4 regions of the Chitinophaga pendula genome follow, and region 4 is predicted to be linked to each of the others. Evidence: riboswitches for the same ligand, from Rfam matches in the RefSeq annotation. Region 4 holds a riboswitch; each other region holds the start of a gene.
The links. A riboswitch is a leader RNA that binds a small molecule or an ion and turns the genes downstream of it on or off. The one in region 4 is predicted to bind cobalamin.
Positions count from the first base shown of each region.

Region 1: linked by a shared signal. The riboswitch ahead of metE (5-methyltetrahydropteroyltriglutamate--homocysteine S-methyltransferase) and the one ahead of KTO58_RS17025 (ribonucleoside-diphosphate reductase small subunit) in region 4 are both predicted to bind cobalamin.
Region 2: linked by a shared signal. The riboswitch ahead of metE (5-methyltetrahydropteroyltriglutamate--homocysteine S-methyltransferase) and the one ahead of KTO58_RS17025 (ribonucleoside-diphosphate reductase small subunit) in region 4 are both predicted to bind cobalamin.
Region 3: linked by a shared signal. The riboswitch ahead of KTO58_RS21955 (TonB-dependent receptor) and the one ahead of KTO58_RS17025 (ribonucleoside-diphosphate reductase small subunit) in region 4 are both predicted to bind cobalamin.

Region 1 covers NZ_CP077769.1:630,132-634,476, forward strand. The annotation lists gene metE (5-methyltetrahydropteroyltriglutamate--homocysteine S-methyltransferase) at 1-1,948, opposite strand, end outside; cobalamin riboswitch at 2,108-2,304, opposite strand; gene pepT (peptidase T) at 2,440-3,687, shown strand; gene KTO58_RS02545 (MotA/TolQ/ExbB proton channel family protein) at 3,794-4,345, shown strand, end outside.
Region 2 covers NZ_CP077769.1:3,365,875-3,370,219, forward strand. The annotation lists gene metE (5-methyltetrahydropteroyltriglutamate--homocysteine S-methyltransferase) at 1-2,162, opposite strand, end outside; cobalamin riboswitch at 2,314-2,505, opposite strand; gene KTO58_RS11705 (Lrp/AsnC family transcriptional regulator) at 2,659-3,120, shown strand; gene KTO58_RS11710 (endo alpha-1,4 polygalactosaminidase) at 3,540-4,345, shown strand, end outside.
Region 3 covers NZ_CP077769.1:5,926,600-5,930,944, reverse strand. The annotation lists gene KTO58_RS21960 (YncE family protein) at 1-618, opposite strand, end outside; gene KTO58_RS21955 (TonB-dependent receptor) at 631-2,637, opposite strand; cobalamin riboswitch at 2,753-2,962, opposite strand; gene KTO58_RS21950 (DUF6580 family putative transport protein) at 2,997-3,590, opposite strand; gene KTO58_RS21945 (tetratricopeptide repeat protein) at 3,770-4,345, opposite strand, start outside.
Region 4 covers NZ_CP077769.1:4,740,859-4,745,203, forward strand. The annotation lists gene KTO58_RS17015 (hypothetical protein) at 1-546, opposite strand, end outside; gene KTO58_RS17020 (ABC transporter ATP-binding protein) at 563-1,204, opposite strand; cobalamin riboswitch at 1,579-1,807, shown strand; gene KTO58_RS17025 (ribonucleoside-diphosphate reductase small subunit) at 1,943-2,914, shown strand; gene KTO58_RS17030 (ribonucleoside-diphosphate reductase subunit alpha) at 2,988-4,345, shown strand, end outside.

The DNA of each region.
Region 1 (4,345 bases), 3.6 Mb from region 4:
TATGGATCTGTGTATCATCCAGTACGCTACAAACAGCAATACGGAATGCCTGTACTGCCCATTGCAGATAGGCATCCCAATTGGCTCTTCTTAATGGTAAGCCTTCTCTTACAGCAGGTTCATCTACCTGTATCACTCTAATACCGGCTTTTTCGAGATCAGAAACTTCATCGCGGATAGCCAGTGCTATCTGGAAAGTTGTATCTGCACGGGGTTGGTCATTGCGTACGAAAGACCATTGCAGGATGGTGACAGGCCCTGTCAGCATTCCCTTCATGGGCTTTTTGGTGAGCGATTGGGCATAGCTGCTCCAGGCTACTGTCATCGGATGTGTACGTTGCACATCGCCGTAAATAATGGGTGGTTTTACACAACGGCTGCCGTAGCTCTGTACCCATCCGTTTTGGGTGAATACAAAACCTTCCAGCTGCTCGCCGAAATATTCCACCATATCATTACGCTCAAATTCGCCATGCACCAGTACATCCAGGTGCAGGCTTTCCTGCCATTTCACGGTCTCGGCGATCGCTGCTTTGATCCGCTGATGATATTCTTCGGAAGAGATAGTGCCTTTTTTCAGCTGTGCACGTAGCTGACGGATCTCTGCCGTCTGCGGGAAAGAACCGATGGTTGTGGTGGGGAACAGCGGCAATTGAAAGGCTACTTCCTGCGATTCCTGCCTTACATGGAATGGGCTCTTACGGGTAGCATGCGATTCGTCCAGTGCTGCTACCCGCGCTTTTACTGCAGGTTTGTGGATCAGCGGAGAATGCTGCTTTGCTTGCATCGCTGCCATATTAGCCGCCAGCGAGGTGTTGTTGCCGGTAGCAATCTGTGCCAGGTCAGCGATCTCATGCAGCTTCTGTTTTGCAAATGCCATCCAGTGTTTGATCTCCCTTGTCAATACCTGTTCGTCTTGTTCCAAATCCAGATCGTAGGGAGTATGGAGTAAGGAGCAAGCGCTGCTGATCCATACACGATCCTGGCCGATTGCTTGCACAGCTTCGTTGATCAATGCGAGTGATAGCTGATAATCATTTTTCCATATGTTACGGCCATCTACCACACCCAGCGACAGTTGCATACCAGCCGGCAGCTGTTGTAATACTGTGGTCAGCTGTTGAGGTGCGCGTACCAGGTCAATATGCAGGGCCTGTACCGGTAGTTGCAGCGCCGTTGCCAGGTTGTCGCCCAAGGCATCAAAATAGGTGGCGATCAACAGTTGCAGACCAGGTATAGCCTGGTGGATACGGTTGTAAGTATTGATATACAGCTGATGTATAGCCGGGTTGAGATCCATCGCGAGGTAAGGCTCATCGATCTGTATCCAGGTAGCGCCAGCTTCCTGTAGTGCGGTCAGCAGCTGCAGGTATACTGGTAGTAACTGCTCCAGCAAACTATGTAGGTGCAGGGAGTGATCCTTGATCTTACCAAGCAACAGGAATGTCAGGGGGCCAATGATTACCGGTTTAGTGTGGATACCGAGGCTTTTCGCTTCGCGGAACTCCTCTACACATTTATGGCTTAACAGCCGGTATTGCTGGGTAGTATCGAATTCGGGGACCAGATAGTGATAGTTGGTATCAAACCATTTTGTCATCTCCATGGCGGTAATGTCGAGCCCGTTTTTCTGATAGCCCCTGGCCATCGCGAAATACAGCTCCAGGCTTTGGGGACTGGCCAGCCGCTCCAGTAATGGCTTGAACCTGGCAGGGATTGTACCCGTCATCAGACACATATCGAGCACCTGATCGTAGTAAGAAAAATCGTTGGAAGGGATGAGGTCAATACCGGCCTGCTGCATCGCCTCCCAATTCTGGCGGCGGAGCTGACGGGCAGTAAGTTGTAGTTTTTCGAGGGAAGCTGTGCCCGCCCAATAAGCCTCGTTGGCTTTTTTTAGTTCCCTGCCGCTACCGATACGCGGGTAGCCTGGTACGTTTGTTAACATACGGGTACGGTTGTTTTAAGTGAAAAATACCGGTATTACTACGCGTACACTTGCCGAAGGGAGCTGGCAGGATAAAGGAATGGAACAGTAACAGGCACACGATGCCTGTGGGGGGAAGTACTGCCAATTGCCTGAATAATGCTTTTTTTCCGCGAAGCATACATCAATTTGTTTACGGCAAGTCTCCTGGCTTGTAACGGCTATGACCACCCTTCTCATCCCTAACAGGGATAATGGGTATCGTTGGTCATAACCTTTTTCAAAGGTTACTTACAGTTGCGCGTCAGCCCGTGATTTTCACACGGTTCCTTTTTAATCCCGGTCACAGACCGGAAACCGCAAACAGCATTGAGTGTGTAAAGAACCATTACAAATATAGGATTTAAGCGCGTAATATCCGGTACCACGTCCTATCTGTCTGTTTTTGTTATCTCTTTCTTTAGCGCCTGGCAGATAGATAGCACAGCAAAAAAAATCCTTAGGTTTGTAAAATGTTTACAGATTACCAATATACCGTAGTGGACCGGTTTATCCGCTATGTACAGATAGATACCGAATCGGATCCGCTGAGCCATACCTATCCCAGCACAGAAAAACAAAAGGAGCTGTCCCGCCTGCTAGTACAGGAACTACGGGAAATGGGGATCGAAGATGCGGTATTGGATGAATACGGATATGTCTATGCTACCATCCCCGCGAATACCGACAAAACCGTACCTGTGATCTGTTTCTGTTCGCATGTCGATACCTCCAGCGATTGCAGCGGAAAGGATGTAAAACCGATCATCCATCATCAGTACGATGGTACGGATATTATCCTGCCGGATGACGACACACAGGTGATCCGTGCAGCCGAACATCCTTACCTGGCTTCCCGCAAAGGAGATGATATCATCACTGCGAGTGGTACTACGCTGCTGGGTGCCGATGACAAGGCAGGCGTGGCAGAGATCATGGATGCTGCCCACTTCCTGCTGCAGCACCCCGAGATCAAACATGGCGCGATCCGCATCCTCTTTACCCCCGATGAAGAGATCGGAAGAGGCGTGGACAAAGTGGATATGCAGCGATTGGGTGCTTCTTTCGGCTATACGATGGATGGAGGTGAGCGGGGATCAGTGGAAGATGAGAACTTTTCCGCTGATGCCGTAAAGATCACTATAAAAGGGGTAAGTGCACATCCGGGATCCGCCAAAGGTAAGCTGGTAAGTGCCATCAAAATAGCGTCGGAGATCGTAGATGCGTTGCCGAAAGAGATACTGTCTCCCGAGACGACAGAAAACCGCCAGGGATTCATTCATCCCGTACGTATACAGGGAATAGTTGAAAAAGCCGAGATCGACTTTATCATCCGTGATTTCACCACACCGGAACTGGAGGGACATGAGTTTTACCTTCGTCGCCTTATGGAACATGTTATGAGCAAGTATCCTACCGCTATCGCTACTTTCCAGGTAACAGAACAATACCGTAATATGAAAGAGGTACTGGATAAGCATCCGCAAGTGACCGTCTATGCTGCTGAGGCTATGAAAAGAGCTGGTGTGGCACCGCTCAAGATGATCATCCGCGGTGGTACAGATGGCGCCCGGCTTTCTTTCCTGGGCTTGCCCTGTCCGAATATATTCACAGGGGAAATGGCCTTGCACAGCAAGCATGAGTATGTAAGCATACAGGACATGCAAAAAGCCGTGCAGACCATCGTCTATCTGGCACAAATATGGGAAGAGCATAGCTAAGTACTAGAATTGCTGGTTATTGCGTTTAAACTTTAACTATTTTATTAGTACCTTACCCTATTATTGCTTCTGAAATTAATACTTTTGCAGGGTTAAAATTTTATTCATGCTCTTAGGACTTGTTACTTTACTGCAGGATACTCTGCTGGCGCCAAAAGCAGACACTGTAGCACATGCAGCCACTGCTGCTACCGGCGCTGCCCAGGAAATGAAACTGCTGGATATGCTTTCGAAAGGTGGTGTGCTGATGATACCATTAGCTGTACTCTCCCTGGCAGCAGTATACGTTTTTGTAGAGCGTTACCTCGCTATCGCCAAAGCAGGTAAACTGGAAGACAACTTCATGCCGATGATCCGGGATCATATCACCACCGGCAATATACAAGGTGCCCGCTCCCTCGCTAAAAATACCTCCGGTGCCATCGCCCGCATGATCGATAAAGGTATACAACGTATCGGCAAGCCCATTGACAACATTGAAAAGTCTATGGAAAATGTGGGTAAACTGGAAATATACAAGATGGAAAAGAACCTGGTCATTCTCTCTATCATCGCAGGTATCGCTCCCATGTTCGGGTTCCTAGGTACTATCGCCGGTATGATCCAGACGTTCTTCAATATCTCCATCACCTCCGATATTACTCTGGGTACGATCGCC
Region 2 (4,345 bases), 1.4 Mb from region 4:
TCTGCTGCTTTTGCAAGCAGGGAAGCCATTTCTTCAGTACTAGGCACACGAGGTGAGTGGATATCGTAAACACCTGGTCCGATTTCGTTCGGATACTCGAAATGGGCAAACGCCTGCAAAAGTTCCATTTGCGAGCGGGATGTTTCGATGGTGATAACATCGGCATCCATAGCTGCGATATGTTCAATAATATCATTGAACTCGCTGTAGCACATATGGGTGTGGATCTGTGTCTTGTCTTCTACTCCACTGGCGGTAATACGGAATGAGCCTACCGCCCAGTCGAGGTAATGCGGGCGTTTTGCTTTGCGCAGAGGTAAACCTTCGCGAATCGCCGCTTCATCGATCTGAATAATACCGATACCTGCTTTTTCCAGTGCAACTACTTCATCACGGATAGCAAGCGCTATCTGTTTGGTAGTTGCTTCACGTGGCTGGTCATCACGTACAAAAGACCACTGTAGGATGGTTACGGGACCAGTCAGCATGCCTTTCATTGGCTTATCTGTTTGCGCTGCGGCAAAAGTGCTCCAACGTACGGTCATATCATTTGGACGGCTAACGTCGCCAAATATAACAGGAGGCTTTACGCAGCGGCTACCATAACTTTGAACCCAACCATTTTTGGTAAACAGGAATCCATCCAACTGTTCTCCAAAGTACTCCACCATGTCATTGCGCTCGAATTCTCCGTGTACCAGTACATCCAGACCTATTTCTTCCTGCCAGCGAATGGTGTCGATAGTCGCCTGTTCGATAGCCTTTTCATATTGTTCGGTAGTAAGATCTCCCTTTTTGAATTTAGCACGAAGTTGACGGATATCGTCTGTTTGCGGGAATGAACCGATGGTTGTAGTGGGGAATGCCGGCAGGTTGAAGCGCTCACGGTGCAGCTGCTGACGAACCGGGAATGCACTTTTACGGGAAGCATCGGCAGCAGTAATAGCAGCTACGCGATCTTTCACTGCTTGTTTGTGTACCTTGCCAGATGAACGTCTGCTACCGATAGCTTTTTTATTTGCATCAAGCAAAGCCGCATTTCCGGTAACAATTTGTTTTAATTCGCTCACCTCTGTCAGCTTCTGTTTTGCAAAAGCCATCCAGTTCTTGATCTCAGCATCAAGAGTATTCTCCAAGTCGAGATCGATCGGGCTATGGAGCAACGAACAGGAAGGGGCAATGATCACCCTATCCTCACCAAGTTGCTCAATTGCCTTATTGATAAACCCTAAAGATTTTTCGTAGTCGTTCTTCCAGACATTACGGCCGTCAATAACGCCGAGCGATAACTGAAGGCCCCCCGGGATCAATACCAGTAATTCCTCCAGTTGCTCAGGAGCACGTACGAGATCTATATGCAGCGCATTAACCGGAAGGCTAACGGCCAGTTGGGTATTATCTAATAGTGCATCGAAATAAGTGGCTACCAATAATTTAACCCCACTTACCTGGGCAGCAATTTCACGATATGCGTACTCAAATGCTTCTTTATCTTTTTTGGAAAGGTCAAGCACCAGGCTAGGCTCGTCCAACTGTATCCATTCTGCGCCCTGTTCTTTCAGGCGGTTAATGATAGCGACATAAACCGGAACGATTTTTTTGATCAGATCAATACGTTCAAAACCTTGTTCTTTTTCTTTTCCAAACAGCAAATAACTTACCGGACCTACCAATACAGGTTTAGCCTTCTGTCCCACTTGTTTTTTAGCGTCTTGGTATGTGGTAAAAATATTGTCATTGAAAATTCGGAATTCCTGGTTAGCCTTGAATTCTGGTACGATATAATGATAGTTGGTGTCCAGCCATTTAGTCATTTCCATTGCAGTGATGTCCAGACCATCTTTCTGGTAGCCACGTGCCATTGCAAAGTAAAGATCGATTTGGCTGTTGGCTTTTACCTGGGAAAGTACGGGAGCGTAGCGCTCAGGGATAACACCTAACATCAGGCTGGTGTCCAGTACCTGGTCATAAAAGCTGAAATCATTGCAGGGGATCAGGTCGATACCCGCATCGAGTTGGGTTTGCCAGTTTTCCTCTCTAATCTTGCGTGCAGAGTCTTTTAATTCGTTCAGGTCAATCTTGCCTGCCCAATACTGTTCGTTTGCTTTTTTAAGTTGTCTTTGGCTACCAATCCGCGGATAGCCCAGGTTTTGCGTAAGCATTTTCCTTGAAAATTTAGTTAAAACAATTACAGTTGTCTTTACAAACCTCACAATGCTTTGCAGGGGAAAGGCATATGATAGCCTGTCAGAGCACAGATATGTGGCCGACAGACACCATCAAAATGAGACCTTTGCTTCATTACGCGAAAGCATCGTCCTTCCAGTATGGGCAGGTCTCCTGACTTGTAACATCTTCTCCGTCCTTCCCATCTGTAATGACAAACAGTGGACATACATGGAAAAAACCTTTTTCGTTACTTACAGTTGCGCGACAGTCCGTGATTTTCACACGGTTCCCTTTTAATACTGATTCTCATCAGCAACCTATTCTGGTCGATAAAGTATGAAAAGAACTAAAATCGGAGCAAATCTACAAATAAACACCTCTCATCCTAAAAAGTGACATAAATTCAGAATAAAAAACTACTTTTATAAAAAATAAAGGAAATAAACCTTTCCAAGTGGAGTATTTTATGCCAAAAAAGAAAATTATTTTATGGAGCAATTAGATGATACAGATAAACATCTACTTAAATTACTCAGTGAAAATTCTACTATCACCGTCAAAGAGTTGGCAGCAAAAGTCAATCTTTCTGCTTCACCAGTATTCGAACGGGTAAAAAAGCTGGAAGCTGGTGGGTATATAAAAAAATATATAGCCTTGGTTGATGCCGAAAAACTCGGCTATGGATTAATCGTTTTTTGTAATATCCGCCTCAAACATCATGACAAAAGCATCGGAAGCCAGTTTGTTGCCGACATTATGCGGTTACAGGAGGTTACTGAGTGTTACAATATATCCGGCGACTATGACTTTTTATTGAAGGTTTATGCCAGGGACATGAAACATTACCAGGATTTTGTATTCAATAAATTGGGGTCAGTAAAGAGCATCGGGAGCACGCATAGTACTTTTGTAATGTGCGAAAACAAAAACACGCACAATATAAATCTTTGATACGTTACTCCAGACCCAAATAACGTAGAGGGTATACAAGTAGCAGTCGATTTTAGCACGACTGCTGCTTGTATTTTGAATGTACTCAATACTTTATTACATACATCAGCCAAAGCCGTTATCATCCTAGATGCGTAAAAACATAAGGTGCCCTGGATAAGGAAACCACCAACGCAGCTTCCCCGGCATTTCCCTCCACATCTTCGAACAACAGACTTTCCTTCGCCGTTTACTATTTTTAAATCGGAGCGGAAGATCTTTTCAAATTTTAGCACTTTTTTCATAGTGCTATTTAGGGGGATATACCTACAAGCCAGTATTGACTTTGTTATAAAGTTGTTAAATAAGTCTCATATGAATACTGACTTACAATATGCCAATGCCACCTCCGTTTATCAGCAGTAATTAAATTTCAGATAATGATTGTTAGGAAAAAGATGATATTAGTATGCAGCCTAGCTGTACTTGCGGCCTCATGTAGCAAAGGACAAGACAACGAAGAAATTATTAATCCAACTGATAGCACAACACTTCCGGGAGGGAAAACCACCTGGTGGAAGCCAACTGCCGGCATAAGTTTCGATTGGGTATTAGATGACGTTAATTCTAATAATACTTTTTCCGGTACTGTGGTGGATGTTGATGCATTCACAACCAGTCCTGCCACGGTAGCCTCCCTGCATGCCAAAGGACATAAGGTAATTGCTTATCTATCTGTAGGTACCTTGGAAAACGACAGGAATGATGCGTCCTTACTTCCTGCGGAAGTTATCGGTAAACGATACGATCAGTGGCCAAAAGAAAGATGGCTTGACATCCGGCAGATCGATAAGTTAAAACCATGGTTAAATTCAAGATTTAATATGATCATTCAGAAAGGGTTTGATGGCATTGAGCCAGACAACCTGGACGGCTTTGCAACAGTGACAGGATTTTCACTTACAGAGTCGGATGCACGGAAATATATGGACTACCTGATCACTACAGCCCATGCAAACGGCCTATCCATCGGACAAAAGAACGTAGCAGACCTGAGTGCAGACTATTCGTCCAAATTCGATTGGGCATTAACAGAAGATGCATTTCAACAAGGTTGGCAAGAACGTATGACACCATATGCAAGATTGAACAAACCCGTGTTCGCCGTCGAATATACCGACAATACCAGTCAACAAAAATTTGAAACCACTTTTTGTCCGCAAGCTGCGAAATTAGGATTTACTGC
Region 3 (4,345 bases), 1.2 Mb from region 4:
CTGGCCAACGGTGCCGGGGGGAGCGTATACGACATCCTGCCAGCCGGCGTTGGCTACGTAGAGTTTATCACCTACTACGGTCATGCCTTCGGGGGTTTTACCGACTTTGATACTTTTTACGATGGAGAGGTTGCCGGTATCAATTACGGTTACGGTGCCATCGTATGCGTTTACGAAGGCTTTGTCTTTATAGAAAGCTACGTAGCGTGGTTGTTTTTTGGGCAGATAGATGGTTTTGATAGATTTTACTGTTTTGGCATCTACTACTTCTACTTTGTTACTATTGTTTACGACGATATACATTTTGCTGCCGTAAACCTTTACGTCCTGTCCTACGTCGCCCAGTTTGTTACCCAGTCTGTTATTGAGTGAGTCTGTTTTGTTGGGGTTTGCGGCGGTGAAGATGTTGAAGCTAAGTCTTTGTTGTTTGAAGTCGAAGTAATCGAGGGTAGCACTGTTGGTACCCATGTTGCCTTCATTGAGGATGTATATGCCTTCATCTACTACGGGAGGTTCCGGGATGGGGGCATCTTTTTTACTACAAGCGGTGACGAAAAGTGCTGCGGCGGTGAAGAGGCTGAGCAGTTTTGCGTGTTGTTTAATAGAATTGTTATTCATACTGTTCAATTTTTAAAATGAGAATGATGCCATGAAGCGGAAATTGCGACCTGGCATCGGGTAGTTGTAGGCGACATCGTAGTACTTGTTCAGGATGTTGTTGAGTTCTGCGGTGAACCGGATGTCTTTGAATTTGCGGGTACGGAGATTGTAAGCGGCTACTATATCTGAAGTATACCACGCGGGCATATAATTTTTCGGCGGGTCTGCGAAGTCGGCAAACCGGTCGCCGACGTAGTTGAATCGGTAGGTCAGTTCCCAGGTGCGCCATTCCAGTCCGAGGTTTACAGCGCCGCTATGTGTGGGCATGTATGGGACGGGGATTGGGTTGTTGATGCCGAAAGAGAGTTCTCTGGCGTGCTGCCAGGTGTAATTGATATCTGTATGGAGGGTGATGGTAGCTGGTAGTTGCCAATCGTTTTTTTGTGTAATGTCGACGCCTTTGATATCTACTTTGCCCAGGTTGATCATGGTCCAGCGGAACATGTTGGCGGTGGGGATGGCGACTATTTTGTCGGTGACGTTGTTGTAGTATGCATCTACCTGGATGGAGAAGTTTTTAAGGGCGCTGGTGGTCATTTTTCTCCAGGTGAGGCCCAGGTTGTATTGTTTGGTATATTCTGGTTTCAGCTTGGCGTTTCCTATCAGGAGGTAGTAGAGATCGTTGAGGGTGGGCATCCGGAAGATGTCTTTATAGAAGGCCCTTATGTAGAACTCTTCGTGTTTCAGAGGTTGATAGGCGATCGATATTGCGGGTGTGAGTATTTGTTTGTTGGGAGCTGCGGTGCCGAACTTCACGGATTCGCTGACGGCGGTACCGAGGAGATTGGCTTGCAGTTCGAGTTGTGGTAGTTTGATGGCGGTGGCGAGGGCGCCGTACCCGGTGTAGCGGGTTGGGAATGCGAATCCTACCTGGGAGCCTTTTACATAGTTGTAGATGAAGTCTCCGCTGAGGGATAGGTCCCACCAGGATTTGATGCTGTATTTGTTGGCCAGGGAGAGGTATAGTTCCTGTTGGGTATACCTGTTGTCCTGGAATTTGGCGGTGTTGAGTACATCCGGGTCGGTGTATCGCATATAGTCGTTAGCGAATTTGGCGTTGACCAGGAGGCTGTATTTGGGGTGGAATGTTTTTTTGTAGTGTGCCTGGATGAAGATGTTGCGGTCTTCCTGTCTTTGTCGGTGGTCGAAGTTATCGACGAGGATATAGCCCGGTAGTCCGCGTTCGGACTGGTAGTGATACAAGCGGAGGGACCAATCGCTGCTATCTTTCATATTGCCGTTGACGGCGGCTTCTACGCGGAAGGCGTTGATATCGGCGTTGGTGCGGGTGAGGGGTGTTTTATCCGCTTCATCTCTTTTGAATTTATAGCGACCGTTGGCGTTGATCCATTCGGTGCTGATGGAGGCGGAGATGCGGTCATTTATTTTTTGCTGCCAGAGGAGGCCGGGGTTCAGGAGGCCGAAGGAGCCGGTTTTGAAGGTAGCTTTGCCATGTATGTTTTCGCCTTTTGCGAAGGAGGGTTTGATGGGTTTGAGGTAGAGGGTGCTGGCGGCGGAGAAGTTGCGGGCGGGGAGGAAGATGTCATTGCTTTGGCCATTGAAGAGGGTGATCATTTCGAGGTTGTCGAGGGAGAATTTGCCCAGGTCGATGCTTCCATTTTGTGGGTTGCCTACTTGGATGCCATCGTAGAATACGCCGACGTGGTTGCTGCCGAGGCTGCGGACGTTGACGGTTTTGAGGCCGCCTATGCCGCCATAATCTTTTATTTGAACGCCGGAGAATGACTTGATGGCATCAGCGACGGAGGTAGCGGTTAGTTTTTTGAGTTGTTCGATGTCGAGTGTTTGTGCGGGGGTAGGGGAGCTGGTGTTGTCCAGCAGGTATTTGGCGTTGACATTGATTTCCCGGAGGTGCCGGGAGGTATCGTTAGGGGTATTTTGAGCAGTCAGCGACTGCGGTATTAGGCAGGCGATGAGAAGTGAGTAGTAGCAACATGCTGTAAGCAAACGTTTCACGTAGCGCATTTTTTGGTATTGACAGACAGCGCTACGGGGAGGGGAAAGTACGTGCCAATCGGGGTACGCTGGGGGGCGTAACCGGGGCTATCGTTGCTTTTCACCCGAAAGCGCTGAAAGTGATTGATATCTGGCAGGTCTTCTGGCTTACTGTTTTGAAGGCCGTCTTCCCACTTTTTGAGGAGCAGTGACTTTATTGGCATTCACTTCCGCTTACGGGCGGAGCAGTATTACAGCTACGGGGATAGCTCCGGATTTGCACCGGATTCCCTTTTAAGATCCAGGTTTGTTGAGGGCCGGGATCACCAGGTATTGGTATGTGTTAAGATACCGGCAGCGAGCCGCCGGTTTGTTATTGTTTATGAATGAGCTGCTGCAGCGGGGTAGCTACGTTGTACGAGTTCGAAACCTCCGAAGAAGAGGATGCTGTACACGAGGTTACCGATGAGCATATTTTTCATGTAAGGGATGGCGAGTGCGAGGCACTTGGCCAGTCCGGCAGCATTTTTTGGGAAAGGCTGGCCGGTGGTGATATCGATGCCATAGAGGAATGGGCCGATATCGGCGATGATCCAGTGGGCTACTACGGCGGCGACAGCTGCGACGAGTACGTTGGTAGCGTTCACTTTGCGGATGATCAGTTGTCCTACGAGGACCATAGCGGCGAAGCTAAGGTATGTCCATATCCATCCGCTATAGAGGAGGCCTTGCATGTGTTCTTTGTAGAACAGTTCCATCATGAGAACGTCGCTGACGAAGAGGGTGAGCAAGGGGAGGATGTATGATTTCCATTTATCGGAGAAGTAGGCGCCGCCGAAGAGGGCCATTGCACCGATGGGGGTGATATTAGAGAATGGAGTGAGTTGTCCGCCATTTAGTACGCGGAGGACGCCGGCTGCCAGGATGAACAGCATCAGGATACTAAATCTTGGATTTAGGTTCTTGATAGACATATCAGATATTTAGGTAGTTTGGTTGGATTAAGTCTGATTATTAGTGTAACAATACTATTGTCAGCAGGCTTAATGTGAGCGCAAACCTACATTTTTTTATCGAAACTCTTTCTTATAAAGCGAAAGGCTGGAGGATATGTGTCCTTCAGCCTTTCATTATCAATGATATATGAAGGTCATCAACCCGGCATACGGGAGATGTACTTATCCATTTCTTTTATTTGGCTTACGAGTTGTTCTGTGGTTGGTTTTTGTGCTTTAGCGCGGCGGAAGAAGTCTTTTGCTGTTTTGAAGTCGCGGCGGCTCATGGCGATGGAGGCCAGTGTGAGCAATGCTGCGGCGGTATTTTCTTTATCGGGGAGGCCCATTCGCACGGCTTTTTTCAGGTTTTGGTCGGCGCCTTTGAGGTCATTTTTCTGATAGGCGATGGTACCTAGCTGGAAGTATTGCATGCCTTCGTATTCTTTCATGGGGCTACCGGACTTGATGCTTTGGCGGATAGTGGCTTCGGCTTTGTCGAGGTCTTTATTATACATGGCCATGTTGCTCTGCATGAAGTAGTATACGGAGCGGATGGGTTTGTAGAGTAGTTTGGGGAATGCTACTTTGTTCATGAGGGCGGTAGCGCGGTCGATGTCGCCGGCTTCTACGGCTTCTTGAACGAGGCGCATGGGGCCGAACAGGAAGTGGGTGACGAGGCAGATCACTGCCAGTAAGAGTACGATGGTTGCTTCCCACCAGCCTACTGTGAAGCC
Region 4 (4,345 bases):
CGAAAATGGCCTTACCCAACGCCGGTTTAACCATTGCTGAAAATGACCGGTAAAATCAGCCAACTCGGGACGCCACAGTTTTCTATCGTATATCGCCACCGGTAGTATACACATCAGTATATTGAATAGCAACAATAAGAACGCAGTACCCGACAATCCCATCTTTGCGGCCACCCCTGCTGAAATTCCGGCATAAACAAGTACCGGAAAGTAAATAGTGATCTGTATTGAACACCAGAGTATATATCTTCGCCATCTTGACAAAGACCCTATCACAGGATAGAGAAAACCATACCCAGGTGTCTGTATCGTCTTTAATATAAAATACAGACACTTTCCGTTATACAACAACCATAATCCCAATACCACCAACAAAAAGCCCCGGTGCTGCAGAAATCCTTTCATTAACCCCACGTGATATTGCAATAGTTGTCCACCTTCCACCACCCCAAATAACAGGTAGAACAGCAGCAGAAAAAAGCCGGTATTCGTAATATAGAAACGACTTGTAAATATCTTACTCAACAAACGAAATGACTCAAACATACCTTTCATTTTTTTCTCATCCGATTATCCGCACCTGACGGTTCTCCACCAGGAGCGTTCCATTTACAGCAAACTCCGTTTCCGCAATCACCTGATGAGAAGTAATACAAAAAGTGACACCATACTCCTCACGCCACTCCCTGATCATATCATATAATAATGGGATCGTCTGTACGTCTAGCGTGATCAACGGCTCATCCAATAATATCAACGAAGGAACTCCCGTAAAACTTAGTAATAAGGACAACTTTTTTAACATACCACTGGAATACGTACTGACCGGGCGTAACAAAAAATCATTTACCCCCATCGCCGCCCCCAATTCCAGAATGCGGTCAGCATCTCCACCCTTGGTACTCAGGTACAACCGTAATAACTCCCTGCCCGTCAGAAACCCTGGATACAACGGCTCCGCCTCTCCATAGTTGACCTTCCGCCGGTAAGCAACCGGATGATGAAGGCTACTCACGGCTCCTTGTAAGAGGATCTCCCCCCGGAAGGAAAGCAAACCTGCCATCACCTTCAACCAGGTAGTCTTACCGGCGCCATTCCCCCCCTGTACCCAATAGATGCCCTCATCCAGTGATAAATGCCCTATATCCAAGGCAAGTGTATCCCCGTAATATTTTTTTATATCCTTTAATAAAATAGCTGACATAAAATTTGTCTAAGATTCCGAAAACCTGAAAAGCCGGAAGTCCAAAAAAACAAGCCGGTCTCAGCAACCCTTATTAAAAATATTTCCACTCGTCAAAACGACACGTATATTTAAAAAATATGACATAAATATAGGTCTGAACTATTAATGTATTAATTTAATTAACAACATTTACAATTAATATACCATTCCGAAAACAAGTAATAAAATAGTAATATTTCTAATAATCTTCAACCGCTGTAGGGTATCTTGACACGAAATGCCCACCCCTGCACATCTTCCGGATTGTTCTATTTTTACCTACATCATTTTTCCACAGGCTGTGAGCAATTAAATCTGCTCACGCAATCGCAGGTCTGTACATTTGTAGCAGTTCTTGACTTTGTTGCATTGGTTCCCGGGCGCGCAAACCCGGGATTAATGGGGGGAACCGTGTGAAAATCACGGGCAGACGCGCTACTGTGATCCACTTCCATATACCAGGAAGAGGTTGAAGCCGCAAATTCAACCTGATATTACCTGAAAATCACCGTTTTCTATCTTGAAAAGGGGAAAGTTGTAATAACGGAAAGCCAGCATACCTGCCAACGCAACATATTTGTCAAAACCTTCGCGTATCAGGGTATTGGCGAAAGTGACACTGCTCTCTCCCACAAGATAGTTGTCAGCCTTCGTGTCTCCAGGATCCGCCAACAATAGGGACAGGAAAAAGAATTCAAATATTTAAAATCGCTGCATATGAATTACGAGAATGAAATCTTGTTGAAAGAGAATAAAGACCGTTTTGTGTTGTTGCCAATTAATTACCCTAAAATTTGGGAAACATATAAACGTCACGAGGCCAGTTTCTGGACAGCGGAAGAGATTGACCTGAGCGGAGATCTGAAAGATTGGGCGAACCTCAACGATGGCGAACGCCACTTCATATCACATGTACTTGCTTTTTTTGCAGCTAGCGACGGTATCGTAAATGAAAACCTCGCCGTCAACTTCATGAGCGAAGTACAAATACCGGAAGCGCGCTGCTTCTACGGTTTCCAGATCATGATGGAGAACATACACTCCGAAACTTACGCCCTGCTGATCGATACCTATGTGAAAGATCCTGCAGAAAAAGATAGACTGTTCCATGCCATCGATACCGTACCTGCTGTAAAGAAAAAAGCTGAGTGGGCACTGCGCTGGATCGAAAATGGCAATTTTGCCGAACGCCTCGTCGCCTTCGCCGCCGTAGAGGGTATCTTCTTTAGCGGTAGCTTCTGCTCCATCTTCTGGCTTAAAAAGAGAGGATTAATGCCAGGGCTGACATTCTCCAACGAACTCATCAGCCGTGATGAAGGTCTCCATTGCGAATTTGCGTGCCTCCTGTACAGCATGCTCGAAAATAAATTGACCCAGGAAGCCGTACATGCCATCATCATGGATGCCGTGAACATCGAAAAAGAATTTATTACAGATGCACTACCCGTAGACCTTATCGGTATGAATAGCCGGCTCATGCAACAGTACATCGAATTCGTTGCTGACAGATGGCTCAAAGAACTGGGATACGATAAAATATTTAACGCTTCCAATCCATTCGATTTCATGGAGATGATCTCACTCCAGGGTAAAACCAACTTCTTCGAAAAACGTGTGGGCGACTACCAGAAAGCGGGTGTAATGGGGAATAAAGAAACCCAGACCTTCAGCCTGGAAGAAGACTTCTAATATATATCCTGCCCGGAATAAATACCTTCCGGATTCCATATACTTAATTACTAACCTAATAAATTCACTTCCCATGTTCGTAATCAAAAGAGACGGAAGAAAAGAAGCGGTGAAATTTGATAAGATCACCGCCCGCATAGAAAAGCTGTGCTATGGCTTTAATGCGGAATATGTAGACGCAATAGACGTGGCCAAGAAAGTGATTCAGGGTTTATATGATGGCGTAACGACCACAGAACTGGACAACCTGGCTGCAGAAACAGCCGCCTCCCTCACAACCAAACATCCGGACTATGCATTGCTGGCCTCCCGCATTGCAGTAAGTAACTTGCATAAAAATACAGTGAAGTCTTTCTCTAAGACCATGAAAAAACTGTATGACTACATCGATCCGAAGATAAATAAACCAGCAGCGCTGTTATCAGACGATGTATACGAAGTGATCCGTAAAAATGCGGAAATACTGGACTCTAACATCATCTACGATCGTGATTTCGCTTTCGACTACTTTGGCTTCAAAACCCTGGAACGTTCCTACCTCCTCAAATTAGATGGTAAAGTAGCAGAACGCCCTCAGCACATGTTCATGCGCGTAGCCGTAGGTATCCATAAAGATGATATTGATGCTGCTATCAAAACTTACAATCTCATGAGCGAACGCTGGTTCACGCATGCGACCCCCACCCTCTTTAACGCCGGCACACCTAAACCACAGATGTCGTCCTGCTTCCTCCTCACCATGAAGGATGATAGCATCGAAGGTATCTACGATACCCTCAAACAAACAGCCAAGATATCTCAAAGCGCTGGCGGTATCGGCTTAAGCATTCACAACATCCGGGCCACCGGTTCCTATATCAGCGGCACCAACGGTACCTCCAATGGTATCATTCCCATGCTGCGTGTATTTAATGACACCGCCCGCTATGTAGACCAGGGTGGTGGTAAACGTAAAGGTGCTTTTGCCATCTACCTCGAACCCTGGCATGCAGACGTGTTCGAATTCCTCGACCTCCGTAAAAACCACGGTAAAGAAGAAATGCGTGCACGCGATCTCTTCTTCGCCTTATGGGTACCCGATCTGTTTATGCAGAGAGTAGAATCCAATGGCGAATGGTCCCTGTTCTGTCCACACGAAGCACCAGGACTGCACGAAACATGGGGTGCAGAATTTGAGAAACTCTATGCACAATACGAACAGGAAGGCCGCGCACGCAAAACTGTAAAAGCACAAGACCTTTGGTTCGCCATCCTCGATGCACAAATCGAAACAGGAACACCATACCTGCTGTATAAAGACTCTGCCAACCGTAAATCCAACCAGCAGAACCTCGGCACCATCAAAAGTTCTAATCTCTGTACAGAGATCATAGAATATACCGATGCAAACGAAGTAGCAGTATGTAACCTGGCATCCCTCGCACTACCTCG